Kitasatospora fiedleri: one gene and its partner. The protein of the gene in region 2 binds, or shares a complex with, the protein of the main gene of each other region. Links are inferred from orthologs where the notes say so. Each region holds a gene or a part of one and is shown on either strand. Other genes may lie near its edges. The genes, in order: pcrA and uvrB.

Region 1 (15,262 bases), 2.5 Mb from region 2 along the record:
CGAGCAGCAGCAGCGCCCGGTCGGTGGCCAGCGTCGTCACGGCGACCTCGACCACCCGGCGCGGGCCGATGTACTTCGGCGTGATCACCGTGCCGTCGGCGAGCTCGCCGCCCAGCAGGTAGGTGGCGACCGCCCACGGCGAGAGCCGCCAGCGCTCCGGCCTGGTCCGGTCGTCGTGCCGGGCGAGGGCGGCCAGCTCCTCGGCGAACGCGTCCTCGGCGTGCTGCCGCAGGACCTCGCTGGTCGTCTCGGTGGTCATCGACTGCTCCGATCTCACGGGACGTCAGGACACTGCGCGGGAAGGGCGCGGGGAATCAACCGCACGGCGCTGACCTGGGCGGAAGAACTCCCGTTCGCCCCGTGCGAGTTCCACTCTGCCCCCCGCCACTGACAACCGGACCGCCCTCGACCGGACCGCCCTCGACCGACCCGCCGCCGACCGGACCGCCCTCACTCGGCCGGCAGCGCGCCCCGGTAGGCCGCCCGCCGCCAGGGCCACAGCTGGGCCGCGCCGAACGCCGCCTCCACCACCAGGAAGCCCCACAGCAGCCCGGTCGCGCCCTGCCCCAGCGCCCAGCCCTGCCAGCAGGCGAACAGCACCCGGGCCGCGCCGTCGAACAGCCCGTGCTCCGGCCGCGGGCGCAGCAGCCGCAGCAGCGCCCAGACCAGCACCACCGACCCCATCAGGTTGGCGAACAGCGTCTGCACCGGCTCCGGCGGCGGCAGTCGGCCCAGCCCCAGCGCGCCGCCCGCCGCGGACAGCGCCCGGTGCGCGAGGGCGTACGTCCAGGGGGTGGCGAACGGGGCGGTGACCAGCAGGTCGTACCAGGCGCTGGCGCGGACCAGGCGGGCGTAGCGGTGCGTCATGTCGGGCTCCTGTGCCGTCTCGTGTGCCGTCCCGTACGGGGACGGGCCCATGCTGGACGGTGGAGTACTGTCCAGGGTCAAGTCGCCGACGGGAGCGGGGTCATGCGGATCGGGGAACTCGCCGAACGGTCCGGGCTGAGCCGGGACGCCCTGCGCTTCTACGAGCGCACCGGGCTGCTGGTCGCCCGCCGCCTGCCCAACGGCTACCGCGACTTCCCGCCCGAGTCGGTGCCCTGGCTGCGCTACGTCCGCACCGCGCAGGCGCTGGGCTTCTCGCTGGCCGAGATCGCCCGCACCGGCGCCGAGTTGAGCGCCGCGCCGGACGCCGCCGAGCGGCTGTCCGAGCTGTTCCGGGAGAAGATCGCGCTGATCGACGCCCGCACCGCGGAGCTCGCGGCGCTGCGCGCCGACCTCGCCGAGCGGGTCGGCACCGGCTGCCCGCTGGCCCCGGCCTGACGGCCCCTCGACTGTCAGTGCCGCCTCCTAGCGTCATCGGCATGGAGGAACGCTGGAGCACCGAACACGTCCTTTCGCTGGCGCCCGACCCGGCCTCCCTGAAGGCCGCGGGCAAGCTCTCCGGGCCCGCCCCGTGGTCGGCCACCGGCACCGGGCGGGGCGCGCTGTGGGGCCTGTGCAAGGGCAGCGGCAGCACGCCCTACCGGACGGCGGTGGAGCTCGGGACGCCCGCGTACACGTGCAGTTGCCCGAGCCGGAAGTTCCCGTGCAAGCACGCCCTCGGGCTGCTCCTGCTCTGGGCCGCCGGCCCGGAGGCGGTCGCCGACGGGGCCGCCCCGCCGGACTGGGTCGAGGAGTGGCTGAACGGCCGCGGCCAGGCCGCCGCCGACCGGGCCGCCAAGCAGCAGGCCAAGGCCGCCAAGGTCGCCGAAGCGGACCCGGAGGCCGCCCGCCGCCGGGCCGAGAAGCGGTCGGCCCGGGTCGCGGGCGGCGCCCGCGAGCTGCGGCTGCGGCTGGCCGACGGCGTCCGCCGCGGCCTGGCCGACCCGCCGCCGGCCGGCGCCTGGGAGGAGGTCGCCGCGCGGATGGTCGACGCCCAGGCGCCCGGACTGGCGTCCAGGGTCCGGACGCTGGCCGAGGCCCCGTCGGACGAACTGCTGGAGGAGTACGCGATGCTGCACCTGCTGGCCGGCGCCTACGGCCGGATCGACACCCTGCCGGAGCCGCTCGCGGCGACCGTCCGGGCCCGGGTCGGCTTCACCACCGACACCGCCGAGCTGCTCGCCGGGCCGACCGTCCGGGACCGCTGGCACGTCCTGGGCAGCCGGGACACCGCCGACGACCGCCTGACCACCCGCCGGGTGTGGCTGCGCGGCGCGAAGACCGGCCGGCCCGCCCTGCTGCTCGCCTTCGGCCGCCCCGGCCAGGCCCCCGACCTGGCGCTGCCCACCGGCCGGGTGCTGGAGGCCGACCTGGCCTACCACCCGGGCGCCCGCCCGCTGCGGGCCGTCCTCGGCACCCGCTACGGCGGCCCCGAGCCCGCCCCGGCCGCCGCGCCCGCCGGGCTCCCCCTCGCCGGGGCGCTCGCCGAGTACGGCGCGGCCGTCGCCGAGGACCCGTGGCTGGACAGCTGGCCGGCCGTCCTGACCGACGTGGTCCCGGTCCGCACCCCGGACGGCTGGCAGCTCACCGACGGCGTCCACACCCTGCCGGTGCGCCGCGGCGCCCTGCCCGAACCGGCCCTGTGGCGGCTGGCCGCGGTCTCCGCCGGCCACCCCGTCACCCTGTTCGGCGAGTGCGGCCACCGCGGCTTCGCCCCGGTCACCGCCTGGGACGCCGACCACCGGCCGGTCCCGCTCGGCTGACCGGCGCCGCTCGGCCGGCCTGCGCCGCGGCCCGGCCCCCGCCGGGTCCGCCCGCGCCCTCGATCCGCCCGCGCACCGCCGCGCCGTTTCCCGCTCCGCCGTCCGCCCGCGCGCGGTCCGCCCGCGCACCGCCCCGTACCCGCCACCGGACCGGCCGCCCCCGGGGCACCGCCGACCGGGACGCCCGGCACCCCGCTCCCGGCCGCACACCGCCGCCCGCCGCCCGCCGGACCACCCGGCCCCTGCCCGCCACCGCACCGTCCCTCGCACCAGACCGCACCGCACCAGACCGCCGCCCCGCCCCTCGCACCACCAGACGGAACGGGACGCTCCCCGGCGCCCCCTGACGCACCGTCGACCGGAGGAAACCATGACCCGCATCCGGCAGCGCACCGCCGTCCGACGCATCGCCCTGCACCACGCCGCCCGCCGCGCCGCCCTCGCCAGCGGCTGGGGCCGCCGCCACCGCACCACCACCCGCCGGCCGAACGGAGACCGGGCATGACCGCGTCCGCCCCCGCCACCACCGACGACTGGGCCGAGCTGGAGAGCGCCGCCCTGCTCGGCACCGACCGCCGCCCGCTGCCCGAGCCCCGCACCCCGCTGGCCGCCGCCGTGGACCGCGCCGACCCGGCGGGCGCGCTGCTCGACCTGGCCGCCGTCGCCGCCGTCCGCCGCCGGGCCGGCGCGCTGCCCGCCCCCGCCGTCGACCTCCCCGCGCCCGCCCCGGCCGACCCCCGGCCCGCGCTGCCCGAGGCCGCCGCCCGCCGGCTGGCCGTCCTGCTCGGCACCCGCAGCGGCCACGGCACCACCGCCAACCTCGCCGAACTCCTCCCGCAGTGGCTGGCCGCCGCCCGCGCCCGCGGCCACCGGCTGCCGCCCGCCCTCGTCCCGGCCCTGCTGGACACCGCCCGGGCCCGCTCCGAACTCCGCTCCGACGCCGTCACGCTGGCCGGCCCGCTCGGCCGCTGGCTCGCCCCGCACAACCCCGACTGGAAGTACGTCACCCGCACCGCCGGCGACCAGGACGCCCTCGACCAGCCCGGCGAACTCCTCTGGCAGGAAGGGCTGTTCGCGGAGCGCGTCGCCCACCTCACCCGGCTGCGCCGCACCGACCCGGCCGCCGGGCTCGCCCTGCTCGCCTCCACCTGGGGCACCGAGCGCGCCGAGGACCGGGTGCTCTTCCTGGACGCCCTCCAGGACGGCCTGTCCGCCGCCGACGAGGAGTTCCTGGAGGCCGCGCTCTCCGACCGCTCCAAGAACGTCCGGGCCACCGCCGCGGAGTTGCTCTCCACCCTCCCCGGCTCCGCGCTGGCCGCCCGGATGGCCGCCCGGGCCCGGGCCGCGGTCCGCGACGACGGCGACCGGCTGCACGTCACCCCGCCCGCCGCCTGCGACGCCGCCATGCAGCGCGACGGCATACCCGTGAAGTCCCCGACCGGGCGCGGCGAGCGCGCCTGGTGGTTCGGCGAGGTCGTCGCGGGGGCGCCGCTGGCCCTGTGGACGGACGGGACCGGCCGCTCCCCCGAGCAGCTGCTCGCCCTGCCCACCGTCGACTCCCCCGACGGCGGCGGCGCCGAGTGGGCCGAGGACCTGCGCGAGGCGTGGGCCCGGGCCGCCGTCCGCCAGCAGGACGCCGCCTGGGCCCGCGCCCTGCTCGGCGCCCCGCCCCGCCCCGGCCGCGACACCCGCGCGCCGGGCGCCCCCGCCAAGCTGCTGGCCGTCCTCCCGCCCGCCGAACGCGCCGCCTGGACGGCCGCGTTCGTCCAGACCCACGGGCTCGGCGACGCCTTCCAGCTCCTCGGCGCCTGCGCCACCCCGTGGACGCCCCCGCTCTCCACCGCCGTCGTCGCCGCGCTCAAGCGGGCCGCCGAACTCGGCTCCTACCCGTGGAGCCACAGCGGCGTCCTGGGCATGACCGAGCGCGCCCTCGCCCCCGAGACCGCCCCCGCCGTCGAGGCGCTGGTCGCCGACACCTCCCCCGACACCGCCTGGGCCGACACCTTCACCCGGCTCGCCGGCACCCTGCGCTTCCGCCAGGCCATGCTGGCCGAGCTGGAGTAGGCCCGGGAGCGACGCACCGGGGGCCGGGAGCGCGTACCGCTCCCGGCCCCCGGTGTGCCCGCTCCGGCTACGCGGAGCGCAGGTTGGACTCCACCCAGCTGACCACGTCCTGGGTGGGGGTGCCCGGGGTGAAGATGTCGGCGACGCCGAGCGCCTTGAGCTCGGTGATGTCCGCGTCGGGGATGATCCCGCCGCAGAAGACCTTGATGTCGGCGGCGTCGCGCTCCTTGAGCAGGGCGATCACCTTGGCGCAGAGGGTCATGTGCGCGCCGGAGAGGATGGACAGGCCGATGCCGTCCGCGTCCTCCTGGATCGCCGTGTCGACGATCTGCTCGGGGGTCTGGTGGAGGCCGGTGTAGATGACCTCCATGCCGGCGTCGCGCAGGGCCCGCGCGATGACCTTGGCTCCCCGGTCGTGCCCGTCGAGCCCGGGCTTGGCCACCACGACTCGGATCGGCCCCGACACCACCATGACTGCCTCCTGGACCACGTTGTCCACCACCCGGCCGGCCTGGTCGCGGGCTCGGTGTTAACCACTTCTAACAGATTCTGAGGGGAGGGTAGCGGCCCGGCGGGGCCGCCGTCCTTCCCTGCCTGCCGAGAGGAGGGCAAAATCACAGCGTGCGGGGCCGACCCCGCTCAGAGCTTCTCGACGGGGGCGTAACGCAGGAGCAGTTCCTTGCGCCCGGCGGAGCCGAAGTCGACCGTGGCGCGGGCCTTGTCGCCGACGCCCTGGGTGGCGACGACGGTGCCCAGGCCGAAGCTGTCGTGGCTGACCCGGTCGCCGACGGCGAGCGCCACCACCTCCCGGTCGGTGACCGTCCGGGCGGACCTGCCCCAGCCGGCCTTCGGCGAGGCGGCGGCCGAGGAGCCGGAACCCCGCGAGGAGCCCGCGCCCGAGGAGCCCGTGGAGTAGCCGCGCGAGGGCGGCACCGCGGCCGCGCCGGTGCGCTTCCACTGGATCAGCTTCTCCGGGATCTCCTCCAGGAAGCGCGAGGCCGGGTTGTAGGAGGGCTGCCCCCAGGCGCTGCGCAGCACCGAGCGGGTCAGGTAGAGCCGCTGCCGGGCCCGGGTGAGGCCGACGTAGGCGAGGCGGCGCTCCTCCTCCAGCTCCTTGACCTGGTTGAGGGCCCGCATGTGCGGGAAGATCCCGTCCTCCATGCCGGTGAGGAAGACGACGGGGAACTCCAGGCCCTTGGCGGTGTGCAGGGTCATCATCGTGATGACGCCCGCGCCGTCCTCCTCGTCCGGGATCTGGTCGGAGTCGGCGACCAGCGCGACCCGCTCCAGGAAGTCGGCGAGCGAGCCGACCGGCGGCCCCTCGTCGCCCTCGGGGCGCTCCCCCGGGTCCTTCTCGTACTCGAGGGCGACCGCGGCGAGCTCCTGGAGGTTCTCCACCCGGGTCTCGTCCTGCGGGTCGGTGGAGGACTGGAGTTCGGCGAGGTACCCGGTCTCCTCCAGGACGGCCTCCAGCACGGCGGCCGGCCCGGCCCCGGACTCGACCACCTGGCGCAGGCCGGCCAGCAGCTCGTTGAACTTCTTCACCGCGTTGGCGGAGCGCGCCGCCATGCCGTACGCCTCGTCGACCCGGCGCAGCGCGGCGGCGAAGGAGATCCGCTCCCGGGAGGCGAGCGCGTCGATCATCGCCTCGGCGCGCTCGCCGATGCCGCGCTTGGGGACGTTGAGGATGCGGCGCAGCGGGACGGTGTCCTCGGGGTTGGAGAGCACCCGCAGGTAGGCCAGGACGTCCTTGACCTCCTTGCGCTCGTAGAAGCGCACGCCGCCGACCACCTTGTAGGGCAGGCCGACCCGGATGAACACCTCCTCGAAGACCCGGGACTGGGCGTTGGTGCGGTAGAAGATCGCCACGTCGCCGGGGCGGGCGTCGCCGGCGTCGGTGAGGCGGTCGATCTCCTCGGCGATGAACTGGGCCTCGCCGTGCTCGTCGTCGGCGACGTAGCCGACGACCTGCTCGCCCTGGTCGCCGGCCGTCCAGAGGTTCTTCTTGCGGCGGTTGGTGTTGCGTTCGATGACCGAGTTGGCGGCGGTGAGGATGGTCTGGGTGGAGCGGTAGTTCTGCTCCAGCAGGATCGTCGTCGCGTTCGGGTAGTCCTCCTCGAACTGGAGGATGTTGCGGATGGTCGCGCCGCGGAAGGCGTAGATCGACTGGTCGGCGTCGCCGACGACGCACAGCTCGGCGGGCGGGACCTGGGCGAGGTGGGCCTCGGCCGGGTTGACGAAGTCGCCGTCCGCGGTCATCCGGGGGGCGTGGGTGGCGGAGCCGCCGGAGAGCTCGCGCACCAGCGTGTACTGGGCGTGGTTGGTGTCCTGGTACTCGTCGACCAGGATGTGCCGGAACCGGCGCCGGTAGTGCTCGGCGACGTCGGGGAACGCCTGGAGCAGGTGCACGGTGGTCATGATGATGTCGTCGAAGTCGAGGGCGTTGGCCTCGCGCAGCCGCCGCTGGTAGAGGAAGTACGCCTCGGCGAGCTTCTTCTCCATCGGGTTGGCCGCCTGGTCGGCGTACGTCTCCTCGTCGATCAGCTCGTTCTTGAGGTTGCTGACCTTGGCGGTGAAGGACTTCGGCGGGAACTGCTTGGGGTCGAGGTCGAGGTCCCGGCAGACCAGGGACATCAGGCGCTGGGAGTCCGCCGAGTCGTAGATCGAGAAGCTGGAGTTCATGCCCAGCTGCTTGGCCTCGCGGCGCAGGATGCGCACGCACGCGCTGTGGAAGGTGGAGACCCACATCGCCTTGGCGCGCGGGCCGACCAGCGCCTCGACCCGCTCGCGCATCTCGCCGGCGGCCTTGTTGGTGAAGGTGATCGCCAGGATCTCGCCGGGCTGCACGCCGCGCGCGGCCAGCAGGTGGGCGATCCGGTGGGTGAGCACCCGGGTCTTGCCGGAGCCGGCGCCGGCCACGATCAGCAGCGGCGAACCGGCGTGCAGCACGGCCTCGCGCTGCGGGTCGTTCATGCCCTCCAGTAGCTGCGCCGGGTCGACGACGGTGCGGGCGGCGCCGTTGCGGTGCCAGGCGTCGCGCTCGGCCTCGGCGGCGTGGTCGGTGGCGAACAGCCCGTCCGGGATGTCCTCCTCGGGGGGGCCGCCCTCGCCGTAGCCGGGGTCGTACGGGACGTCGTCGTACGGGATGTCGTCGTACGGTTCGTCGGCGGGCGGCGGGGCCTCCTCCTCCGACCACTGCGGGGCTGCGGGGCGGGGGCTCGACCCGACGGCGGGACGCTCGAAGCCGGGGAGCGGGAGGTCATCGAAGAGGCTACTCATGGCCCTTCGAGTCTATGGCCCGCCGCCGACATCCCCGCCCGCTCCCGCCGCGCGGGCCCGAACGCCCGCACCGGCGCGGCGGGTTGGGGCCGCCCGGGGCACCACGGAAGCGGCCAGGGGCGCTACGGGGCGTCCGGGTAGACGAAGACCGCGTAGCCCCCGTACGCCGCGGAGACCAGCGCCGCCGCGCCGAGCAGCACGGCCGGCACCGCCCGGCCGCGGGTGCGGGCCAGCGCGGTGGCGAGCGGGAGCAGCAGCCCGAAGGCGGGCAGCAGGAAGCGCGCCCGGGAGGTGAAGTAGGCGGCGTCGCCGAGCGCCAGGGCCAGCACCGCCGCGCTGTACAGCAGCAGCACCGGCGGCTGGCGGCGCAGCGCCGAGAGCACCAGCAGCACCGCGGCCGCCAGCAGGGTGCCGGCGGCGACCACGTCGGCCAGCCAGACCGGCTCGGGGGCGGCCAGCAGGCGGCGGAGCGAGACCAGGGTGGAGCGGCCGAAGTCGAACCGGGTCTGCCAGGCGTCCTGGACCCGGAAGTAGCCGTCCCAGCGGCCCTTGCGCCACCCGACCCAGGCGATGAAGCCCACGCAGCCCAGCGGCGCCAGCAGCGCCCCGGCCAGCGCCCGCGGATCGACCCGGCGGACCGGCACCGCGCCGGACGGGCCCGCCCCCGGCCCGCCCGGACCGGCCCGGCGCGGCACCAGCTCCAGCAGCGCGGCGGCGCCGACCGCCAGGGCGAGCGCCAGCCCGGTGGGGCGGGTCAGCCCGGCGGCGGCGCACAGCAGCCCGGCCGCCACCCAGCGGCGGCACAGCGCCGCGTGCACGGCCCAGGCGGCGAAGGCGGTGAACAGCGCCTCCGAGTACGCGGCGCCCTCCACCACCGCGGACGGCAGGACGCCCCACAGCACGGCGGCGACCACCCCGGCCCGGTCCCCGTACAGCCGGGCGGCGACCGCGAAGATCCCCCAGGCCGCGGCCAGCGACGCCGCCCAGGCCACCGCGAGCGCCGCCGCGCCGAGCGGCAGCAGCAGCGCGGCGGCCCGCACCAGCAGCGGGTAGGCGGGGAAGAACGCGTACGGCTCGTAGAGGCCGTGCGGGCCGTGGACGGGCGCGGTGCCCGCGTAGCCGTGCAGGGCGATCTGCCGGTACCAGCGGGCGTCCCACAGGCCGCTCAGCCGGTGCGCGGCCCCGGCGGCGCCGCCCTGGTGGACCAGCAGCAGCAGGCCGACCGCCCGGACGGCGAGGTAGCCGAGCAGGGCGGCCCGGGCGGCGGGCCGGGGGGCCGGTCGGCGCGGCCGGGCCCGGACGGGCGCGTCGGGGGCGGCCCGGGTCAGGACGCGGGCCACGGCCCGTCCCCTCCGGCGGGCGCCGGGCGGGCGCGGTCTCGGGGGGCGGCTGGCACGGCGCCCACGCTATGCAGCGGGGTGCGGCGGGCCGCGCAGGCTCGCCGGGGCGGGGCCCCGGGCGGGCGGCGGGGTCAGCGCTCCAGCAGGGTGACCAGCACGCCGTGCCGGTGGGTGACGGTGCTCTTCGGGAAGGCCGCCCGCAGCGCCTCGGCCTGGCCGGGGTCGAAGCCCTCGAACGGGTCGTCGTGCACGACGGGGTGCCGTCGGGGGCGAGTGCGCGGTCGTTGACCACGGTGACCACCCAGACCCGCCGGACGTCCCCGAGGCAGGCCGCCGGGTCGCCGCACAGCTGCGGGTAGAGCTCGCCCAGCTCGACCGCGCTCCTCGCGACGAAGACGTCGTCGAGCCGGACCCGCTCCGGCAGATAGAGCTCCAGCGCGGTGGGCACGGCCGTGAAGACCGCGTTCCCGTAGCGCTGCGGCGCGACGGCGTCGCCGGGCCGGTAGCCGTCGGCGATGACCTTCGCGGCGGCCGCGGCGTCCCAGCCGGTGTGCGAGTAGCGCTGGCGCACCACCCGCTGGTCGTGCGCGCCCAGCACCAGGACGGCCGCCAGGCCGGCCGCGACGAGCACCCGGGGGCGCAGCGCGGCCAGGCCCGCGCCGGCCAGCACGGCCCAGGCGGGCAGCGTGAAGAGCAGGTAGCGGTCGAGGAAGTACGAGGTGTGCCCCTGCGAGGCGAACCAGAGCAGCGGGATCGGCAGCGCCGCGACCAGGCCGATCTCCACCGCCGGGCGGCGGCCGCGCGGCCAGGCCAGCGGCAGGGCCGCGCAGGCCAGCACCAGCAGGCTGACCCAGGCCGAGCCGTACAGGCCGCGCCACATGGTCTGGGCGACGTACGGGATGGTGGGCTTGGCCAGCCAGCTGAGCTGCCGGTCCACCTGGTGCCGGCCGAGGGCGATCAGCGGGAGCAGCGGCAGCACCGCGCCGAACGCGGCGAGCGGGAAGCCGACCAGCACGCCGCGCGCCCGCCCGGTCCACCAGCGTCCGGCCGCGACCAGGGCGTGCGGGACGATCAGGACCAGCGCGACGACGTGGAACAGCCCGGCACCGGCCAGCGCGAGCGCGTACGGCGCCCAGCGCAGGGCGGACGGCCGGTCCAGGGCGCGCAGCAGCAGCAGGGTGGCCAGCGCGGCGAAGAAGACCACGAAGGCGTAGCCGCGGACCTCCTGCCCGTACCGGGACACCGAGGGGACCAGCGCGAACAGGGTGCCCGCGACCAGTCCGGCGGCGGGCGTGAAGAGCTTGCGGCCGATCAGGGTGACGAAGGCGGCGGCACCGGCCATCGCCAGCGCGGAGGGCGTCCGGAGCGCGACGACCGAGTGCCCGGCCAGCTCGGTCCAGAAGTGGATCAGGAGGTAGTAGGCGCCGATCACGGCGTCCAGGTGGTCCAGCAGGTGGAAGATCTCGTGCGGCGAGCGGCTCGCCGCGTTCCAGGTGGCCAGCTCGTCGTCCCAGAGCAGCGGGCCGCCGGCCCCGTACAGGCAGGCCACCAGGGTCAGCGCGGCGGGCCACACCCACAGCAGGCGGCGGGTCCAGGCCGGTGCGCTCCACCCGGTGCCCCACCGGGCGTTCCACCGGGTGGGCCGCGGCGGGGCCTGCGGGGCCTCGACGGTGTCCGGGCCGGACGCGGGGCCGGGGACCGCTCCGACGCTCATGCGGCGCGGCCGGGGCGGTGTCCGGCCGGGCGGGCCGGGGAGGTGGCGGGACGCGGTCGTCGCACCCGGGGGCGACACGAGCGGAGGGTCGGCACGGGTTCTATCCAAACACATCGTCACCTGCCCGGGCACGGCGGCACCACCGCTCCGGCGGGCGGCCCGGCCGCGGGGGCGGGCCGCCCGGGCGGGGTCAGACCAGGCGGCGCGCCGTGGCCCAGCGGGTCAGTTCGTGCCGGTTGGAGAGCTGGAGCTTGCGCAGCACCGCGGAGACGTGGCTCTCCACCGTCTTGACCGAGATGAACAGCTGCTTGGCGATCTCCTTGTACGCGTAGCCGCGGGCGATCAGCCGCAGCACCTCGCGCTCGCGCTGGGTGAGCCGGTCGAGGTCCTCGTCGACCGGCGGGGTGTCGGTGGCGGCGAACGCGTCGAGCACGAAGCCGGCCAGCCGGGGCGAGAACACCGCGTCGCCGTCGGCGATCCGGAAGACCGCGTTGACCAGGTCGGTGCCGGTGATGGTCTTGGTGACGTAGCCGCGGGCGCCGCCGCGGATCACCCCGATCACGTCCTCGGCGGCGTCCGAGACGGACAGCGCGAGGAAGCGCACCCCCTCGACGCCGGCCGAGCGGCGCAGCACCTCGACGCCGCCGCCGCCGGGCAGGTGGACGTCCAGCAGCACCACGTCGGGCCGGGTCTCGGCGACCACCCGGACCGCGGACTCCACGTCGTCGGCCTCGCCGACCACGTCGATGCCGGTCTCGTCGGTGCGCCCGATCTCGGCGCGCACCCCGGTGCGGAACATCCGGTGGTCGTCGACCAGGACCACCCGGGCCCGCCTCCCGGCCGCCGCCGCCCCTGACGCTGCGTCAGTCATCTGCCGCCCTCTCCATCTCCAGCTCGACCTCGGTCCCGCCGTCCGGCGCGGGCCGCACCCGCGCGGTGCCCCCGTTGCGCCGCATCCGGCCGATGATCGATTCGCGTACGCCCATGCGGTCCTCGGGGAGGTCGTCGGGGTCGAAGCCGGGGCCGTGGTCGCGGACGAACACCGACACCGCCCTCCCCTCCACCTCCGCGTAGACCTGGACCGGTCCACCGCCACCGTACTTGGCGGCGTTCACCATGGCTTCCCTGGCGGCCTGCATCTGCGAGGCGATCCGCTCGTCCATCGGGCAGTCGCCGACGCAGACCAGCTCCAGGGGGACGCCGTGCCGGTCCTCGACCTCGGCGACGATCTCGCGCAGGTGCTCGGCCAGGGTGTCGGGGGCGGCCTCGGCGGCGGCCTCCGGGCGGTACAGCCACAGGCGCAGTTCGCGCTCCTGGGCGCGGGCCAGGCGCAGCACCTCCTTGGGGTCCTCGGCCCGGCGCTGGATCAGGGTCAGGGTGTGCAGCACCGAGTCGTGGACGTGCGCGGCGATCTCGGCCCGCTCCTGGGCCCGGATGCGGGCGGTGCGCTCGGCGCCGAGGTCCTGCCACATCCGCAGCATGGACGGGCCGCCGAGCACCAGCACGCCGGCCACCACGGCCAGCGAGGACTCGACGACCAGGGCGACCGGCGAGTCCACGCCCTGGGTGACGAAGTAGCCGATGATGCCGGCCACCACCAGCAGCACCCCGGCCAGCACCCGCAGGTAGGCGCCCTTGCGGCTGCCCGGCTCCAGGCCGAACCAGCTCTGCCAGCGCGAGTCGTCGGCCTGCCGCCACACCAGGGCGACGCCGATGCCGACCGCGAGCAGCGGCCACACGTACGGCTTGGCGGTCTGGACGCCGAGCGCGGACAGCAGCGCCATCACGCCGATCACCAGGGCGACCAGCGCGAACAGCTGGCCCAGGCTGCCGGCCCGGCCGCGGCCCCCGACGGCGGACCCCGCGGCGTCCGCCGGGTCCGCGGCGGCGTCCGTGCCGTGCAGGTCGTCGCCGTGGAAGGTGCGCTCCAGCAGTTCGCGCAGCCGGCCCAGGCGGCCGGGGGCGCCGTCGCCGGGGCGGCGGGCCGGGCGGTCGGCGCCGGGGGCGGCCTGGTTGATGCCCAGCGGCACCACCACCCAGAACGCGGCGTACAGCAGGGCGCCGATGCCCTCGGAGAAGAACAGCACGATGAACGCCAGCCGCACCCAGGTGACGGGCACGCCGAGGTGGACCGCCAGGCCCTGGCAGACGCCGCCGAGGATCCGGCCGTGCGGGCTGCGGTACAGCCGCCGGTAGGGCGGCGGGCCGGCCGGCGGATCGGTCGGCGCGGGCTCGGGGCTTCTGGTCTCGGGTACGGCCACGGCACCGATGGTGGCAGGTGCCGGTGCGGCGGCGCATCAGGGTCCGGCCCCTAGGCGGCCCTCAGGGACAGTTCAGGGTCGGCCCCGGGCCCCGGACGGTTGGGCGGGGCCCGGCGGCCCGGGAGGATGGGGACATGACGGACGACCAGATCCCGGAGGAACCGCCGGCCGCCCCGCCGAGGGCCGGCCGGCACTCACCCGCTCCTCCCGGCACCGGGTGGTGGCGGGGGTGTGCGGCGGCCTCGGCCGCTACCTGGACATCGACCCGGTGGTGTTCCGGGTGGTGATCGCGGTGCTCGGCCTGACCGGCGGGCTCGGGCTGTTCCTGTACGGCCTGGCCTGGCTGGTGGTGCCGCGGGAGGCCGCGGACGGCGAGGGCGGCCGCACCGAGCTGCAGCGGGTGCTGACCGGCCGGGTCGACGGCCAGTCGGTGGGCGCGGTGCTGGTGACGGTGATCGGCACCGGGGTGTTCTTCTCCTCGATGGGCGACGGCGGCCAGCTCTTCCCGCTGCTGCTGCTCGCCGCGCTGGTCTTCCTGGCGCTGCGCTACGACCCGGAGCGGCGGCGGCGCTTCGAGGGCGGCGGCGACGGCCCGGCCCCGGCCGGGAGCACCGGCCCGCGGGACCGGCTGGAGGACTCCGGCCCGTTCGCCGACTGGAAGACCTGGAGCGAGTCGGTCGGCCGGGACCTGCGGGCCGAGTGGAAGGTCCGCGGCGCGGAGCTCCAGGAGCGGCTCCGGGCCCGGCACGCGGAGCACCACGGGGCGGGCGGCGCGGAGTACGGGGACACCCCGCCGGTCGGCCCGTCCGGCTACCTGTGGGACCCGCGGCACCCGGAGCGCGACCCGTACGGCGGGGCCACCCCGCCGTACGGGACGCCCGCCCGGCCGTGGTGGCAGCGCACCGACCTGCCGGAGGGCGACCCGCTGCGCAAGGAGCCGCGCGAGGACGCGCACCGGGACCGGACGGACCGCCGGACGGCCGACTTCCAGGAGCGGGCCGACCGGCGCCACGAGGCGCACCGGCAGGCGAGGGAGCGGCACCGGGCGCACCGCGAGTGGCGGGCCCGCCGCCGGGCCGAGCGCGGCACCCCGGTGCTGGGGGCGTCGGCGGTGCTGGTGGCGGTCGGCGCGTCCTGGGCGGTGGCGGCCGACGACCACGGCGCGCACCGCTGGTCGACGGTGCTGGCGGTGGCGCTGCTGCCGCTGGGCCTGGCCATGCTGCTCAGCGCCCGCTGGGGGCGCACCCGCGGGCTGACCTTCCTGTCGCTGCTGCTGACCGCGGGCCTGGTCCTGGCGGCCGGCACCTCGGCGACGGTCGCGGACTCCACCGGCGACCGCGCCTGGACGGCCACCGCGGCCGACCTGCCCGCGCGCTACACGCTGGGGGCCGGCCACGCCCGGCTCGACCTGTCGGCGCTCGACCCCCGGGGCGGCACCCTCGCCACCGAGCTGCGGGTCGGCGCGGGCAGCGCCCGGGTGACCGTGCCCGCCGGGGTGGAGCTGCGGCTGAAGCTGCGCGACGGCGTGGGGGACGTCCGGCTGCCGGACGGGCAGGGCTTCGGCGGCCCGTTCACCCACGAGGACGTGGTGATCGAGGTCCCGGACGGGCAGCCGTCCAAGGGGGCACTGGAGCTGACGGTGACGGTGGGCGCCGGCGACATCGAGGTGGTGCGGTGATGAGGAAGCACCGGTTCGACCTGTACGCGCTGGTCGCGGGCGGGCTGTTCACCGCGCTGGCGGTGCTCTACCTGGTGGCCTCGCTGAACGGGCGCGAGGTGAACGGCCGCTTCGTGCTGCCGCTGGCGTGCATCGTGCTCGGCGCGGGCGGCCTGGCCGGCGCCCTGGTGGCCGCCTCCCGGCACGGCCGGGGCGGCGCCCGCGACGACGACCACACCCTGGACTAGGTCAGGACTGCT
Region 2 (14,985 bases):
TGCTGACCCTACCTCGCCCAAGTGTCGCAAGGCACATCGCCTCACCGGTAGGGCGCGGCGGCCCGGACGTGCGCAGGGGGCGTGCGCGGCGGGCGGCGGCGGGTGCCGCTGCCTGCCGCGCACGCCCCCTGCGGTGCGCTTCGGGACGGTTGACGGGCCGTCAGTTCAGGGCCATCTCCTCGGTCAGGTTGGCCTCGGTGTTCGGCAGGCCGAGTTCGGCGGCCCGCTTGTCGGCCATCGCCAGCAGCCGACGAATCCGCCCGGCCACCGCGTCCTTGGTCAGCGGCGGGTCGGCGAGCGCGCCGAGCTCCTCCAGCGAGGCCTGCTTGTGCTGCATGCGCAGCGCGCCGGCCGCGGCCAGGTGCTCGGGCACCTCCTCGCCGAGGATCTCCAGGGCGCGCTGCACCCGGGCGCCCGCGGCGACCGCGGCCCGGGCCGAGCGGCGCAGGTTGGCGTCGTCGAAGTTGGCCAGCCGGTTGGCGGTGGCCCGCACCTCGCGGCGCATCCGGCGCTCCTCCCAGGCGAGCACCGACTCGTGCGCGCCGAGCCGGGTGAGCAGCGCGCCGATCGCGTCGCCGTCGCGGATCACCACCCGGTCGACGCCGCGCACCTCGCGGGCCTTGGCCGGGATGCCGAGCCGGCGGGCCGCGCCGACCAGGGCGAGCGCCGCCTCCGAGCCGGGGCAGGTGATCTCCAGGGAGGAGGAGCGGCCGGGCTCGGTCAGCGAGCCGTGCGCGAGGAACGCGCCGCGCCAGGCGGCCTCCGCGTCGCAGGTCGCCCCGGAGACCACCGCCGGGGGCAGGCCCCGGATCGGCCGCCCTCGTCCGTCCACCAGCCCGGTCTGCCGGGCCAGCAGCTCGCCGTCCTTCACCACCCGCACCACGTACCGGCTGCCGCGTCGCAGCCCGCCGGGGGCCATCACCACCAGATCCGAGGAGTGTCCGAAGATCTCCAGGAGGTCCTTGCGCAGCCGCCGGGCCGCAATGCCGGTGTCCAGCTCCGCCTCGATCACGATGCGGCCGCTCACAATGTGCAGTCCGCCCGCAAAACGCAGGATCGCCGAGACCTCCGCCTTGCGGCAGCAGGCACGGGTGACGGGAAGCCGGGAGATCTCGTCTTTCACCGCTGCCGTCATCGCCATGGGCCGATCCTTCCATGAGTCCGGAAAATCCGGTCGTACGCGGCGGCCAAGAGCTCCGCGTCGTGTCGCGGCGTCCCGTCGTCGCGGGCCACCGAGTCGAGCACCAGGGCGGCGCCCATCCGCTCGGCGGCCTGTTCCAGGCCGGCCAGGTCGGCCACGCCGAAGGCGCCGCCGCTGACCGCCCGCTCGTCCACCAGGATCGCATCCACGGCCAGGCCGGGGGCGTGGTCGGCGATCACCTCCAGGTGGCGCTGCGGGGTGAAGCCCTCGGTCTCGCCGGGCTGCGGGGCCAGGTTGAGGGTGAGCAGGCGGCGGGCCCGGGTCTCGGTGAGCGCCTTGGCCAGCTCGGGGACCAGCAGGTGCGGCAGCACGCTGGTGAACCAGGAGCCGGGGCCGAGCACCACCCAGTCCGCCTCCAGGACGGCCTGCACGGCCTCCGGGACGGCCGGCGGCCCGTCCGGCAGCAGCCGGATCGACTGCACGGTGCCGGGCGTGACCGCCACCGCGGCCTGGCCGCGGACCGCGGACACCTCGCCGGGCCGCAGCGGGTCGTGGCCGCGGACCTGCGCCTCGATGTCCAGCGGGACGGCCGACATCGGCAGCACCCGGCCCTGCACGTTCAGCAGCCGGCCGACCCAGTTCAGCGCCTCCACCGGGTCGCCGAGCTTCTCCCACAGCGCCACGATCAGCAGGTTGCCCACCGCGTGGCCGCCGAGCTCGCCGGTGCCGGCGAAGCGCTGCTGGATCACCTCGGACCAGGTCCGGCCCCACTCGTCGTCGCCGCAGAGCGCGGCCAGCGCCTTGCGCAGGTCGCCGGGCGGCAGCACCCCCAGCTCGGTGCGCAGCCGGCCGCTGGAGCCGCCGTCGTCGGCGACGGTGACCACGGCGGTCAGCTCGGTGGTGAGCCGGCGCAGCGCGGACAGCGAGGCGGACAGGCCCTGGCCGCCCCCCAGCGCGGCGATCTTCGGCACGCCGGGGCGCGGCTGGACGGCCCGCTCGGCCGGTCTGGTCCGGAGCTGCAGCCGCGCTGGCAGGTATCCCGTCACGCCGACCCCATGTTCCTGTCTCGTGCTCGGCCGGGGCGGCGGTGCGGGGGTTCCCCGGTCGCCTACTCCCGGCCCATGTCCCGGTGGACCAGCACCGTCTCGACCCCGTCCGCGATCAGACGCTTGGTCAGCTGCTCGGACATCGCCACGCTGCGGTGCTTGCCTCCGGTGCAGCCTACGGCAAGCGTCATGTAGCGCTTCCCCTCCCGGCGGTAGCCCTCGGTGACGATCCGCAGCAGCTCGGTGTACCCGTCCACGAACTGCTGGGCCCCGGGCTGCTGGAAGACGTACTCGGCCACCTCCGGGTCGGTCCCGGTGCGGGCCCGCAGCTCGGGCACCCAGTGCGGGTTGGGCAGGAAGCGGCAGTCCACCACCAGGTCGGCGTCGACCGGCAGGCCGTACTTGAAGCCGAAGGACATCACGGTGGCGCGCAGCTCCGGCTCGTCCTGGCCGGCGAACTGGGCGTCCATCTTGGCGCGCAGCTGGTGCACGTTGAGGTTGGAGGTGTCGACCACCAGGTCGGCCTCGCCGCGCAGCTCGCGCAGCAGCTCGCGCTCCTGGGCGATGCCGTCGACGATCCGGCCGTCGGCCTGGAGCGGGTGCGGGCGGCGGACCGACTCGAAGCGGCGCACCAGCGCGTCGTCGGAGGAGTCCAGGAAGACCACGCGCAGCCGCACGCCGCGCTTCTCCAGCTCCTCCAGCGAGGTCAGCAGGTCGTCGAAGAAGGTCCGGCCGCGGACGTCGACCACGACGCCGATCCGCGGCACCGCGCCCTGCGAGCGGGCGCCGAGGTCGACCATGGTGGGGATCAGCGCGGGCGGCAGGTTGTCGACCACGAACCAGCCGAGGTCCTCCAGGCACTTCGCGGCGGTGGAACGACCCGCCCCCGACATGCCCGAGATGATCACCAGCTCGGGGGTGGTCTCCCCCCCGTTGGACACTGTCACGTCTCTTCCCCGCTTCTCGGTACTGCTGTGGCCGTGCTGTCTTCGATGATCTCGCCGGTCGCGGTGTTGACCGCGAATGCGGCGGGTGTACGGGAGGCCAAGGCTGCGGCAACAGTCTCGGCGGTGCGGCGCCCGACCCCGGGGACCTCGCACAGTTCGTCGACGGTCGCCGCCCGCAGCTTCTTCAGCGAACCGAAGTGCTTGAGCAGGGCCCGGCGGCGAGTCTCGCCCAGCCCGGGGACCGAGTCCAGTTCCCCCGCCGTGAGCCGCTTGGCGCGCTTGGCCCGCTGGTAGGTGATGGCGAAGCGGTGCGCCTCGTCGCGGACCCGCTGGAGCAGGTACAGGCCCTCGCTGGAGCGCGGCAGCACCACCGGGTCGTCCTGGCCGGGCAGCCACACCTCCTCCAGCCGCTTGGCCAGCCCGCACACCGCGACGTCGTCGATGCCCAGCTCGTCCAACGCCCGGACGGCGGCGGCGACCTGGGGCTGCCCGCCGTCGACCACCAGCAGCTGCGGCGGGTAGGCGAAGCGCTTGGGGCGGCCGTTCTCGTCGAGCGGCGAGCCGTCCTCCTCCGGGGCCTCCTCGGGCACCGCCCACTCGCCGGTGCGCTCGCGCTCCTGGAGGTAGCGGCGGAAGCGGCGGGTGATCACCTCGTGCATCGAGCGGACGTCGTCCTGGCCCTCGAAGCCCTTGATCTGGAACCGGCGGTACTCGCTCTTGCGGGCCAGGCCGTCCTCGAACACCACCATGGACGCCACCACGTCCTCGCCCTGGAGGTGCGAGACGTCGAAGCACTCGATGCGCAGCGGCACCGAGTCCAGCTCCAGCGCCTCGGCGATCTCCTGGAGGGCGCGGCTGCGGGTGGTGAGGTCGGAGGCGCGCCTGGTCTTGTGCAGCGCCAGCGCCTGCTGGGCGTTGCGCTGCACCGTCTCCATCAGGTCCTTCTTGTCGCCGCGCTGCGGGACCCGCAGGTCGACCTGGGCGCCGCGCAGGCCGGCGAGCCACTCGTGCACGGCCTCCTCGGGCAGCGCGGGGACGAGCACCTCGCGCGGGACCTGCTCGCTGCCCTCGCCGTACAGTTGCTGGAGGGCGTGCTCGACCAGGCCCGCGGTGTCGACGTCCTCGACCTTGTCGGTGACCCAGCCGCGCTGGCCGCGCACCCGGCCGCCGCGGACGTGGAAGATCTGCACGGCGGCCTCGAGTTCGTCCTCGGCCAGGGCCAGCAGGTCGGCGTCGGTGCCGTCGGCGAGCACCACCGCGTTCTTCTCCATGGCGCGTTGCAGCGCGGCCAGGTCGTCGCGCAGCCGGGCGGCCTTCTCGTACTCCATCTCGGCGGCGGCCTGCTGCATCTGCTGTTCCAGCCGGCGCAGGTGGCCGCCCGTCCGGCCGGCCATGAAGTCGCAGAACTCCTCGGCGAGTTCGCGGTGCTCGGCGGCGCTCACCCGGCCCACGCAGGGCGCCGCGCACTTGCCGATGTAGCCGAGCAGGCAGGGGCGGCCGACCTGCTGGGCGCGCTTGAAGACGCCGTTGGAGCACGTCCGCACCGGGAAGACCCGCAGCAGCAGGTCGACCGTCTCGCGGATCGCCCAGGCGTGGCCGTACGGGCCGAAGTAGCGCACGCCCTTCTTGTGCGCCCCGCGCATCACCTGGACCCGGGGGAACTCCTCGTTCAGGGTGACGGCGAGCTCCGGGTAGCTCTTGTCGTCCCGGTACTTGACGTTGAACCGCGGGTCGAACTCCTTGATCCAGGAGTACTCCAGCTGGAGCGCCTCGACCTCGGTGGACACCACCGTCCACTCCACGGACGCCGCGGTGGTCACCATCGTCGCGGTGCGCGGGTGCAGGTTCGCCACGTCCTGGAAGTACGAGGAGAGCCGCTGGCGCAGGCTCTTCGCCTTCCCCACGTAGATGACCCGGCCGTGCGCGTCACGGAACTTGTACACCCCGGGCGAGAGCGGGATCGCCCCCGGCGCCGGTCGGTAGGTGGACGGGTCTGCCATGCCCCTACCGTACCGACTGGCGCGGACACTCCGCGGCGTCCGACGGGGTTCGTCAGCTCTTGGTGACCTGGAGGTTCCCGTTCTGCACCGCGACCCGGTAGGCGGGCAGCGGCGCGGGGGCCGGACCGTCCTGCACCGCGCCGTCGGAGATCCCGAACCGGCTGCCGTGGCACAGGCACTGGATCTGCTCCTTGACCACGCCGTTGACCAGGCAGCCGGCGTGGGTGCACTTGGCGCTGAACGCCTTGTACTCCCCCGCGGCCGGCTGGGTCACCACGACGCCCTGCTCCCGGTACACCTTCCCGCCGCCGACCGGGACGTCCGCGGCCGCGCCGAGGTCGACCGGGACGGCGGAGGCGCCCTTGCCGTCGCCCTCGGTGGCGGACGCGCCCTTGCCGTCGTCCTGGGCGGCGGAAGAGCACCCGGCCGCGGTGGCCCCGGCGAGCGCGACGGCCGCGCAGCACAGGACGGTACGGCGGGAGGCGGTGGGCTCGGGCATCGGGACTCCTCGGTGCGGGGAAGGGTCGGTGCGGGGAAGGGCGCCGAGCAACGTAGCACGCGCGCGGCGGACCGCCCGGGGAGCGACCTGCGCTCCCCGGGCGGTCCTCGCTCGCCCCCGGTGCTACTTCCTGCGCCGCTTGGCGGCGGGCGCCGCGTCCGAGACGCCCGGCAGGATGTCGCGCAGGAACTTGCCGGTGTGGCTGGCGGTGGAGGCCGCGACCTCCTCCGGGGTGCCCTCGATGACCACGCTGCCGCCGCCGGAGCCGCCCTCGGGGCCCATGTCGACCAGCCAGTCGGCGGTCTTGATGACGTCGAGGTTGTGCTCGATGACGATGACGGTGTTGCCCTTCTCGACCAGCCCCTCCAGGACCTTGATCAGCTTGCTGATGTCCTCGAAGTGCAGGCCGGTGGTGGGCTCGTCCAGGACGTAGACCGTCCGCCCGGTGGAGCGCTTCTGGAGCTCGGCGGAGAGCTTGACCCGCTGGGCCTCGCCGCCGGAGAGGGTGGTGGCGGGCTGGCCGAGCCGGACGTAGCCGAGGCCGACCTCCTTGAGCGTCCTGAGGTGGCGGGCGATCGCGGGGACGGCCTCGAAGAAGTCGAGCCCCTCCTCGATCGGCATGTTCAGCACCTCGGCGATGGACTTGCCCTTGTAGTGGACCTCCAGCGTCTCCCGGTTGTAGCGGTCGCCGTGGCAGACCTCGCAGGGGACGTAGACGTCCGGCAGGAAGTTCATCTCGATCTTGATGGTGCCGTCGCCGGAGCAGTTCTCGCAGCGGCCGCCCTTGACGTTGAACGAGAACCGGCCGGGCAGGTAGCCGCGGACCTTGGCCTCCTGGGTCTCCGCGAACAGCTTGCGCACGTGGTCGAAGACGCCGGTGTAGGTGGCCGGGTTGGAGCGCGGGGTCCGGCCGATCGGCGACTGGTCGACGTGCACCACCTTGTCGACCAGGTCGGTGCCGGTGATCCGGGTGTGCCGGCCGGGGACGCTGCGGGCGCCGTTCAGCTCGCGGGCCAGGTGCGCGTACAGGATGTCGTTGACCAGCGTGGACTTGCCGGAGCCGGAGACGCCGGTGACGGCGGTGAAGGTGCCCAGCGGGAAGGCGACCGTGACGTCCTTGAGGTTGTGCTCGCGGGCGCCGTGCACCACCAGCTGGCGCTTCTTGTCGCGCGGGCGGCGGGTCGCCGGGATCGGGATGGCGCGCTTGCCCGACAGGTACTGGCCGGTCAGCGACTCGTCGTTGGCCAGCAGCTCCTCCAGCGAGCCGGAGTGCACCACCTTGCCGCCGTGCTCGCCGGCGCCGGGGCCGATGTCGACGATCCAGTCGGCGGTCTTGATGGTGTCCTCGTCGTGCTCGACGACGATCAGCGTGTTGCCGATGTCGCGCAGCCGGACCAGGGTCTCGATCAGCCGGTGGTTGTCGCGCTGGTGCAGGCCGATGGACGGCTCGTCCAGCACGTACAGCACGCCGACCAGGCCGGAGCCGATCTGGGTGGCCAGCCGGATGCGCTGGGCCTCGCCGCCGGAGAGGGTGCCGGCGGCGCGGTTGAGCGAGAGGTAGTCGAGGCCGACGTCCACCAGGAAGCGCAGCCGCTCCAGCACCTCCTTGAGCACCCGCTCGGCGATCTGCTTGTCCCGGCGGTCCAGCCGCAGCGCACCCAGGAAGTCCGCGCAGTCGCTGATCGACATCGCGGAGACCTCGGCGATGGACTTCTCCATCACCGTGACGGCCAGCACCACCGGCTTGAGCCGGGTGCCCTTGCAGGTCGGGCAGGGCACCTCGCGCATGTAGCCCTCGAAGCGCTCGCGCCCGGCGTCGCTCTCCGACTCGGAGTGCCGGCGCGTCACGAACGGGACGACACCCTCGAAGGCGGTGGTGTAGGAGCGCTCGCGGCCGTAGCGGTTGCGGTAGCGGACCTCGACCTGGGTCTTGTGGCCGTACAGCAGCGCCTTGCGGGCCCGGACCGGCAGCCCGGCCCACGGGATGTCGGTGCGGAAGCCGAGCTCGCCGGCCAGCGCGTTGACCAGCCGCTGGAAGTACTCCTTGGTGGCGCCCTGCGACCAGGGGTGGATGGCGCCCTCGTCGAGCGACTTCTCCTCGTCGGGGACGAGCAGCTCCGGGTCGACCTCCATCCGGTTGCCCAGGCCCGAGCAGTCCGGGCAGGCGCCGAACGGGGAGTTGAAGGAGAAGGAGCGCGGCTCCAGCTCCTCGAAGGAGACGTCGTCGTACGGGCAGTAGAGGTGCTCCGAGAACATCTTCTCGCGCTCGGGGTCGTCCTCCGCCAGGTCGACGAAGTCGAGCACCACCATGCCGCCGGCCAGCTTGAGCGCGGTCTCCACCGAGTCGGTGAGCCGGCGCTTGGCGCCCGCCTTCACGGTGAGGCGGTCGATGACCACCTCGACGGTGTGCTTCTCCTGCTTCTTGAGCACCGGCGGCTCGGTCAGCTGGACGGTCTGCCCGTCCACCCGGGCCCGGGCGTAGCCCTTGGACTGGAGATCGGCGAAGAGGTCGACGAACTCGCCCTTGCGCTCCCGGACCACCGGGCTGAGCACCTGGAACCGGGTGCCCTCGGGCAGCTCCAGCACCTTGTCGACGATGGCCTGCGGCGACTGCCGGGCGATCGGGCGCCCGCAGTGCGGGCAGTGCGGCTTGCCGATCCGGGCGAACAGCAGGCGCAGGTAGTCGTACACCTCGGTGATGGTGCCGACGGTGGAACGGGGGTTGCGGCTGGTGGACTTCTGGTCGATCGAGACGGCCGGGGAGAGGCCCTCGATGAAGTCCACGTCCGGCTTGTCCATCTGCCCGAGGAACTGCCGGGCGTACGAGGACAGCGACTCGACGTAGCGCCGCTGGCCCTCGGCGAAGATCGTGTCGAAGGCGAGGGAGGACTTGCCGGACCCGGAGAGGCCCGTGAAGACGATGAGGGAGTCCCTGGGCAGGTCGAGCGAGACGTTCTTGAGGTTGTGCTCACGTGCACCACGGACGACGAGGCGGTCTGCCACTGCTACTGGCGCCTTTCTCCGGGTCGAAGGGAGGAGGGAGATGTGCTTCTTCGTGCTTCTTCCAGGATGCGCCCGCCAGCGTACTGGCTCATTCGTTCGAATCTGAGCCGGTCGGCCGGGGCCACCCGGACGGGTGAACGGCACCCGCGCTCGACGGTAGCGTCAACGACTGACAACCGGCCCGGGCAACGCCCCGGTGCCCGCACCGCACCGCCTCGACCCGTTTTCCCGACCGTCGAAAGGCCATGCCCGATGAGCGACGCCACCACCGCGGCCACCACCGCCGCGGCCGCCGCAGCCGAGCGGCTGCGGGCCACCGCGGAGAGCACCGACCTGCTGCTGCACACCCTCGCCGAGCTGGAGCCCGCGGCGGTGTTCGAACCCTCCGCGCTGTCCGGCTGGACCCGCGGGCACCTGCTGACCCACCTCGCCCGCAACGCGGACTCCCTGGTCAACCTGCTCACCGGCGCCCGCACCGGGCGGCAGGTCCCGCAGTACGCCACCCCGGAGACGCGGGACGCCGACATCGAGGCCGGGGCCGGACGCCCGCTGGCCGAACAGGTCGCCGACCTCCGGGAGAGCCAGCGGCGCTTCCAGGACTTCGCCGCCGGGCTGGAGCCCGAGCACTGGGCCGCCCCGATCACCCACCGCGACGGCACCGTCTTCCCGGCCTGGCAGGTGCCGGGGAAGCGGCTGATCGAGCTGGAGTACCACCACGTCGACCTGAACGCCGGCTACACCCCGGCGCACTGGCCCGAGCCGTTCGCCGTCGCCGAGTTCCAGCGGCTGGGCGCGCGCCTCGCCGCGCGGGACGGCCTGCCCGACCTGCTGCTGGTCGCCGAGGACGCCGGGCTCCGGGTCCGGCTCGGCGGCGGCGGTGACAGCAGCGGCGACGGCGGTGGCGCCGACGACGGCGGGGCGCCCGGGCTGGTCGCCGAGGGCCCGGTGCGGGCGCTCACCGGCTGGCTGTCCGGCCGCTCGGACGGGGACGGCCTCCAGGTCCACCGCGGCGACGAGGGCCTGGTCGACCCCCGGAGCGCGCTGCCCGCGCTCCCCCCGATGGGATGATGGGCCGCGAGTGGACGGAATTGACGGAACCGGCGGAACAGCCCGGCGGCGAGCGAGGAGCGGCGTGATGACGTACCACGGAGCGGTGAAGGTCGGCGGGGCACCGGACGTCCGGGAGCTGGCCCACCTGATCATCACCAAGGTCGCGGTCGGACCGCACCACAACAACGCGTACCTGCTGCGCTGCCGGGCCACCGACGAGCAGTTGCTGATCGACGCCGCCGCCGACGCGCCGGTGCTGCTGGAGACCGTCGGCCCCCGGCTGGCCGCGGTGGTCACCACCCACCGGCACCGCGACCACTGGGGCGCGCTGGCCGAGGTGGTCGCCGTCACCGGGGCCCGCACCATGGCCGGGCGGATCGACGCCGAGGGCATCGACGTGCCCACCGACCTCCCGCTGGAGGACGGCTCGGTGGTCCGCTTCGGGCAGGTCGAGCTGACCGTCCGCCACCTGGTGGGCCACACCCCCGGCGCGATCGTGCTGCTCTACGACGACCCGCAGGGCCACCCCCACCTGTTCACCGGCGACTGCCTGTTCCCGGGCGGCGTGGGCAACACCTGGGGCGACCCGGCGGCCTTCGACTCGCTGTTCCGGGACGTCAACGAGAAGGTCTTCGACCGGCTCCCGGACGAGACCTGGGTCTACCCGGGCCACGGCGACGACACCACCCTGGGCGCCGAGCGCCCGCACCTGCCGGAGTGGCGCGAGCGCGGCTGGTGAGCACGACGGCCCGGGGCCCCCGCCGCACGACTGCGGCGGGGGCCCCGGGCATCACGGCCGGCTCAGGGCCGCGGGCCGGATCAGGCGTCGATCTTCGCGGGCTCCTCGGCCCGCTCGGCCCGCTGCTGCTTCCGCGCGGTGACCAGGCTGGTCACGGTGGTGACCGCCAGGGTCAGCACGATGAAGCCCAGCGAGACCGGGATGCTGATCTCCGGCACGTGCACGCCGCTCTCGTGCAGCGCGTGCAGCACCAGCTTGACGCCGATGAAGCCGAGGATCACCGACAGGCCGTAGGAGAGGTGGACCAGCTTCTTCAGCAGGCCGCCGATCAGGAAGTACAGCTGGCGCAGGCCCATCAGCGCGAAGGCGTTGGCCGTGAAGACGATGTACGGGTCCTGGGTGAGGCCGAAGATGGCCGGGATCGAGTCCAGGGCGAACAGCACGTCGGTGGTGCCGATGGCCAGCATCACGATCAGCATCGGGGTCATCAGCCGGCGGCCGTTCTCCCGGATCAGCAGCTTGGTCCCGTGGTAGCGGTCGGTGGACGGGAAGCGCCGCTCGATCGACTTGAGCAGGCGGTTCTCCTCGAACTCCTCCTCTTCCTCGTCGGCCCGGGCCTCCTTGATCAGCTTCCAGGCCGTCCAGACCAGGAAGGCGCCGAAGAGGTAGAACACCCAGGAGAAGTTCGACACCACCGCCGCGCCGCCGGCGATGAAGACCGCCCGCAGCACCAGGGCGATGATCACGCCGAACATCAGCACCCGCTGCTGGTAGATCCTGGGCACCGCGAACTTGCCCATGATCAGGATGAACACGAACAGGTTGTCGACGCTGAGCGACTTCTCGGTGATGTAGCCGGCGAAGAACTCGCCGGACGGCTTCCCGCCGCCGTACCACCAGAGGAAGCCGCCGAACAGCCCGGCCAGGGCCACCCAGACCGCCGTCCAGATGCCGGCCTCCTTCACGGAGACCTCGTGCGGCTTGCGGCCGCCGATGAAGAAGTCGGCCACGATCAGGGCGATCAGCACCGCGATGGTGCCGGCCCACAGGCCCGCGGATACGTCCATGTCTGCTCCTCCGGCAGATAGGCGAACACTCGTCACTGCCGGAGGTCTCTTCCGCCGCGCGGCCCGCACCTGGCGGGTGCCGCACGGCCAGCGCCCCGGGGCGCCGCGATGGGCGCCCGTGATGACGGGGTCGCTGAACGGGGAATACTCCCCTCCGCTCCCAGAAGGTTAACAGGAAGCCCAAGGAAAGGTAAAGAAGGTAAAGGAGCCGCGCTGCCGAGCGGTCAGAGGAACGGCTCGATGAAGGGCAGCATGTCCCGGAAGGTGCGGCCGCTGGCCGGGGCGCCGATGGCGGTCATCTTCCAGCCGCTCTCGCCGTCCCGCTCGACCTTGGCCATGATCTGCCCGGTGTGCGGGCCGCCGCCGGTCAGCTCGTAGCGGGCCAGCTCCTTGCCGGTGGTCTCGTCGACCAGCCGGCAGTGCGCGTTCTGCACCTCCATGAAGTTCTGGCCGCTGTACGAGCTGACGGTGAAGACGATCTGGGTGACCCGGTGGGGCACCTTGGTCAGGTCGACCAGGATGCTCTCGTCGTCGCCGCCCGCCCCGACCCCGCCGACCAGGTTGTCGCCGGTGTGCCGGACCGAGCCCTCGTTGCTGACCAGGTGGGAGAAGAACACCACGTCGCTCATCGCCTTGCCGTCGTACAGCAGGGCGGACGCGTCGAGGTCGATCTCCTTGGGGCGGCGGCTGAAGAAGCCGCGCTTGCCGGGGGCGGACTTCCACCCGAGGCCCATCCGGACCACGGACAGGGTCTCGCCGGTGGACTTCAACAGGCTCACGCTCTGGCCCTTGGCCAGGTTCACGGACACGCTGCCGACCTCTGCTTCCTCCGGGCCCCGCCCGGCGTCCTGTCGCACCTCCGGCCGTACCCGGAACATCCCGGCCCCGGGCAGACCGCGCCCCACCCTACGCCGACGCGCCGCCGTTGCACCGCCGGTGCGGCGCCGAAGGGTCGGGCTGTGGCCAAACTACGACACAACGGCACCCGCCGGACGGGGAATCACCCCCGTCCGGCCGCGGGTGACGCCGGATCAGGCCATTCCCGCCTCGCGCATCTGCCGCAGCTCGCGCTTGAGTTCCTTGACCTCGTCGCGCAGCCGGGCCGCCACCTCGAACTGCAGCTCGGCCGCGGCGGTGTGCATCCGGTCGGTCATGCCCTGGATCAGCTCGGCGAGTTCGGCCGCGGGCAGGCTCTTGGCGGGCTTGCGATCGATGCCCAGCGCCGGGACCGGCGCCTTGCCCTTGCCCTGCTGCCGGTAGCCGGTGGCGAGCAGCTCCTCGGTGTCGACGTCCTCCCCGGCCATGGTGGAGAGCAGGTCGCCGATCTTCTTCCGCAGCGGCTGCGGGTCGATCCCGTGCTCCTCGTTGTACGCCTGCTGGACGGCGCGCCGGCGGTTGGTCTCGCTGATCGCCAGCTCCATCGCCGGGGTGATCTTGTCGGCGTACATGTGCACCTGGCCGGAGACGTTGCGCGCGGCGCGGCCGATGGTCTGGATCAGCGAGGTGCCGGAGCGCAGGAAGCCCTCCTTGTCCGCGTCCAGGATCGCGACCAGCGAGACCTCGGGCAGGTCGAGGCCCTCGCGGAGCAGGTTGATGCCGACCAGCACGTCGTACTCGCCGGCCCGCAGCTCGCGCAGCAGCTCGATCCGGCGCAGCGTGTCGACGTCGCTGTGCAGGTAGCGGACCCGGATGTCGAGGCCGAGGAAGTAGTCGGTGAGGTCCTCGGCCATCTTCTTGGTCAGCGTGGTGACCAGGACGCGCTCGTCCTTCTCCACCCGCTGCCGGATCTCGTGCACCAGGTCGTCGATCTGGCCCTCGGTGGGCTTGACGATCACCTCGGGGTCGATCAGGCCGGTCGGGCGGATGATCTGCTCGACCTGGCCGTCGCCGCGGGCCAGCTCGTACTTGCCCGGGGTGGCCGACAGGTAGACGGTCTGGCCGATCCGCTGCTGGAACTCCTCCCACTTCAGCGGCCGGTTGTCCATCGCCGAGGGCAGCCGGAAGCCGTGCTCGACCAGGGTGCGCTTGCGCGAGGCGTCGCCCTCGTACATCGCGCCGATCTGCGGGACGGTGACGTGCGACTCGTCGATGACCAGGAGGAAGTCCTCCGGGAAGTAGTCGAGCAGGGTGTTCGGCGGGGAGCCGGGCTCGCGGCCGTCGAAGTGCATCGAGTAGTTCTCCACGCCCGAGCAGGTGCCGATCTGGCGGAGCATCTCGATGTCGTAGGTGGTGCGCATCCGCAGCCGCTGGGCCTCCAGCAGCTTGCCCTGCTTCTCCATCCGGGCCAGCGTCTGCTCCAGCTCGGCCTCGATGCCGCCGATCGCCCGCTCCATCCGCTCCGGGCCGGCCACGTAGTGCGAGGCGGGGAAGACGTAGACCGAGTCGTCCTGGCTGATCACCTCGCCGGTCAGCGGGTGCAGCGTGTACAGCGCCTCGATCTCGTCGCCGAACATCTCGATCCGGACGGCGAGCTCCTCGTAGACCGGGAAGATCTCGACCGTGTCGCCGCGGACCCGGAAGGTGCCGCGGGTGAACGCCAGGTCGTTGCGGGTGTACTGGATGTCGACGAAGCGGCGCAGCAGGGCGTCCCGGTCGACCTCCTCGCCGACCTTCAGGCGGACCATCCGGTCGACGTACTCCTGCGGGGTGCCGAGGCCGTAGATGCAGGAGACGGACGCGACCACGATCACGTCCCGCCGGGTGAGCAGGCTGTTGGTGGCGGAGTGGCGCAGCCGCTCGACCTCCTCGTTGATCGAGGAGTCCTTCTCGATGTAGGTGTCCGTCTGCGGGACGTACGCCTCGGGCTGGTAGTAGTCGTAGTACGAGACGAAGTACTCGACCGCGTTGTTCGGCAGCAGCTCGCGGAACTCGTTCGCCAGCTGGGCGGCCAGCGTCTTGTTCGGCGCCATCACCAGGGTGGGGCGCTGGAGCTTCTCGATCATCCAGGCCGTGGTGGCCGACTTGCCGGTGCCGGTCGCGCCGAGCAGGACGACGTCCTTCTCGCCCGCGCGGACGCGGCGCTCCAGCTCGGCGATGGCCGCCGGCTGGTCACCGTTGGGTTGGTAGGGGCTGACGACCTCGAAGGGCGCCACGGACCGCTCGATACTCGTGATGGGACGCACGCCCTCCACGGTACGACCGGCCACCGACAACGCGGTGGTTACTTCGCGGAGTCCCGGGCCAGCGCGACCAGCCGGGAGACCGCCCGCAGGTACTTCTTGCGGTAGCCGCCGCGCAGCATCTCCTCGGTGAACACCCGGTCGAACGGCACGCCCGAGGCGGTGACCGGCAGCTCCCGGTCGTACATCCGGTCGGCCAGCACCACCAGCCGCAGCGCGGTCGCCTGGTCGTCCACCTGCCGCACCCCGCGCAGGAACACCGCGCCCACCTCGTCCAGCAGCGCGCCGTACCGGCTGGGGTGCACCTCCTTCAGGTGCTCCAGCAGCGCGTCGAAGTCGTCCAGCGACGCGCCCGGGGTGCGGGCCGCGCGGGC

What was found.
Region 1: the proteins of uvrB (region 2) and pcrA are in contact, whole or in part, in a crystal structure (PDB 7EGT), measured with the Thermus thermophilus proteins. The link is inferred for Kitasatospora fiedleri from one-to-one orthologs. Residues at the interface, in WP_096411307.1 of Thermus thermophilus: Glu23, Leu25, Arg26, Asp27, Gly28, Glu29, Arg30, Phe31, Arg55, Glu326, Asp327, Phe328, Glu379, Ser382, Gln383, His398, Gly400, Arg401; in WP_096412145.1 of Thermus thermophilus: His654, Arg656, Phe657, Gln666, Asp668, Glu669, Lys680, Arg681, Leu682, Ser683, Lys685, Tyr686, Ala687.

Annotation. Positions count from the first base shown.
Region 1 is NZ_OX419519.1:3,114,474-3,129,735, forward strand. What follows is about bases 5,191-8,383. They hold pcrA (DNA helicase PcrA), read right to left. Parts: upstream 8,031-8,383; coding sequence 5,391-8,030; downstream 5,191-5,390. Other genes in these bases: QMQ26_RS14310 (cobalamin B12-binding domain-containing protein), read right to left, coding at 5,191-5,223; QMQ26_RS14320 (hypothetical protein), read right to left, coding at 8,153-8,383. Outside these bases: QMQ26_RS14280 (ATP-binding protein), read right to left, coding at 1-259; QMQ26_RS14285 (hypothetical protein), read right to left, coding at 451-867; QMQ26_RS14290 (MerR family transcriptional regulator), read left to right, coding at 970-1,323; QMQ26_RS14295 (SWIM zinc finger family protein), read left to right, coding at 1,365-2,687; QMQ26_RS14300 (hypothetical protein), read left to right, coding at 3,058-3,192; QMQ26_RS14305 (DUF5691 domain-containing protein), read left to right, coding at 3,189-4,751; more of QMQ26_RS14310, read right to left, coding at 4,819-5,190; more of QMQ26_RS14320, read right to left, coding at 8,384-9,370; QMQ26_RS14325 (hypothetical protein), read left to right, coding at 10,090-10,584; QMQ26_RS14330 (LuxR C-terminal-related transcriptional regulator), read right to left, coding at 11,275-11,955; QMQ26_RS14335 (ATP-binding protein), read right to left, coding at 11,948-13,345; QMQ26_RS14340 (PspC domain-containing protein), read left to right, coding at 13,575-15,023; QMQ26_RS14345 (hypothetical protein), read left to right, coding at 15,023-15,250; QMQ26_RS37465 (Rieske 2Fe-2S domain-containing protein), read right to left, coding at 15,252-15,262. UniProt on the Escherichia coli protein: A helicase with DNA-dependent ATPase activity. Unwinds DNA duplexes with 3'-5' polarity. Translocates on single-stranded DNA with 3'-5' polarity. Initiates unwinding more efficiently from a nicked substrate than double-stranded DNA.
Region 2 is NZ_OX419519.1:5,597,372-5,612,356, reverse strand. Bases 12,070-14,985 are described here. They hold uvrB (excinuclease ABC subunit UvrB), read right to left. Parts: upstream 14,615-14,985; coding sequence 12,524-14,614; downstream 12,070-12,523. Other genes in these bases: zapE (cell division protein ZapE), read right to left, coding at 14,653-14,985; QMQ26_RS25495 (TerD family protein), read right to left, coding at 12,070-12,301. Also shown: DNA-binding protein WhiA, read right to left, coding at 161-1,141; QMQ26_RS25535 (gluconeogenesis factor YvcK family protein), read right to left, coding at 1,132-2,163; RNase adapter RapZ, read right to left, coding at 2,250-3,080; excinuclease ABC subunit UvrC, read right to left, coding at 3,131-5,134; QMQ26_RS25520 (Rieske (2Fe-2S) protein), read right to left, coding at 5,187-5,633; excinuclease ABC subunit UvrA, read right to left, coding at 5,757-8,636; QMQ26_RS25510 (maleylpyruvate isomerase family mycothiol-dependent enzyme), read left to right, coding at 8,889-9,704; QMQ26_RS25505 (MBL fold metallo-hydrolase), read left to right, coding at 9,772-10,425; QMQ26_RS25500 (TerC family protein), read right to left, coding at 10,506-11,492; more of QMQ26_RS25495, read right to left, coding at 11,717-12,069. UniProt on the Escherichia coli protein: The UvrABC repair system catalyzes the recognition and processing of DNA lesions. A damage recognition complex composed of 2 UvrA and 2 UvrB subunits scans DNA for abnormalities.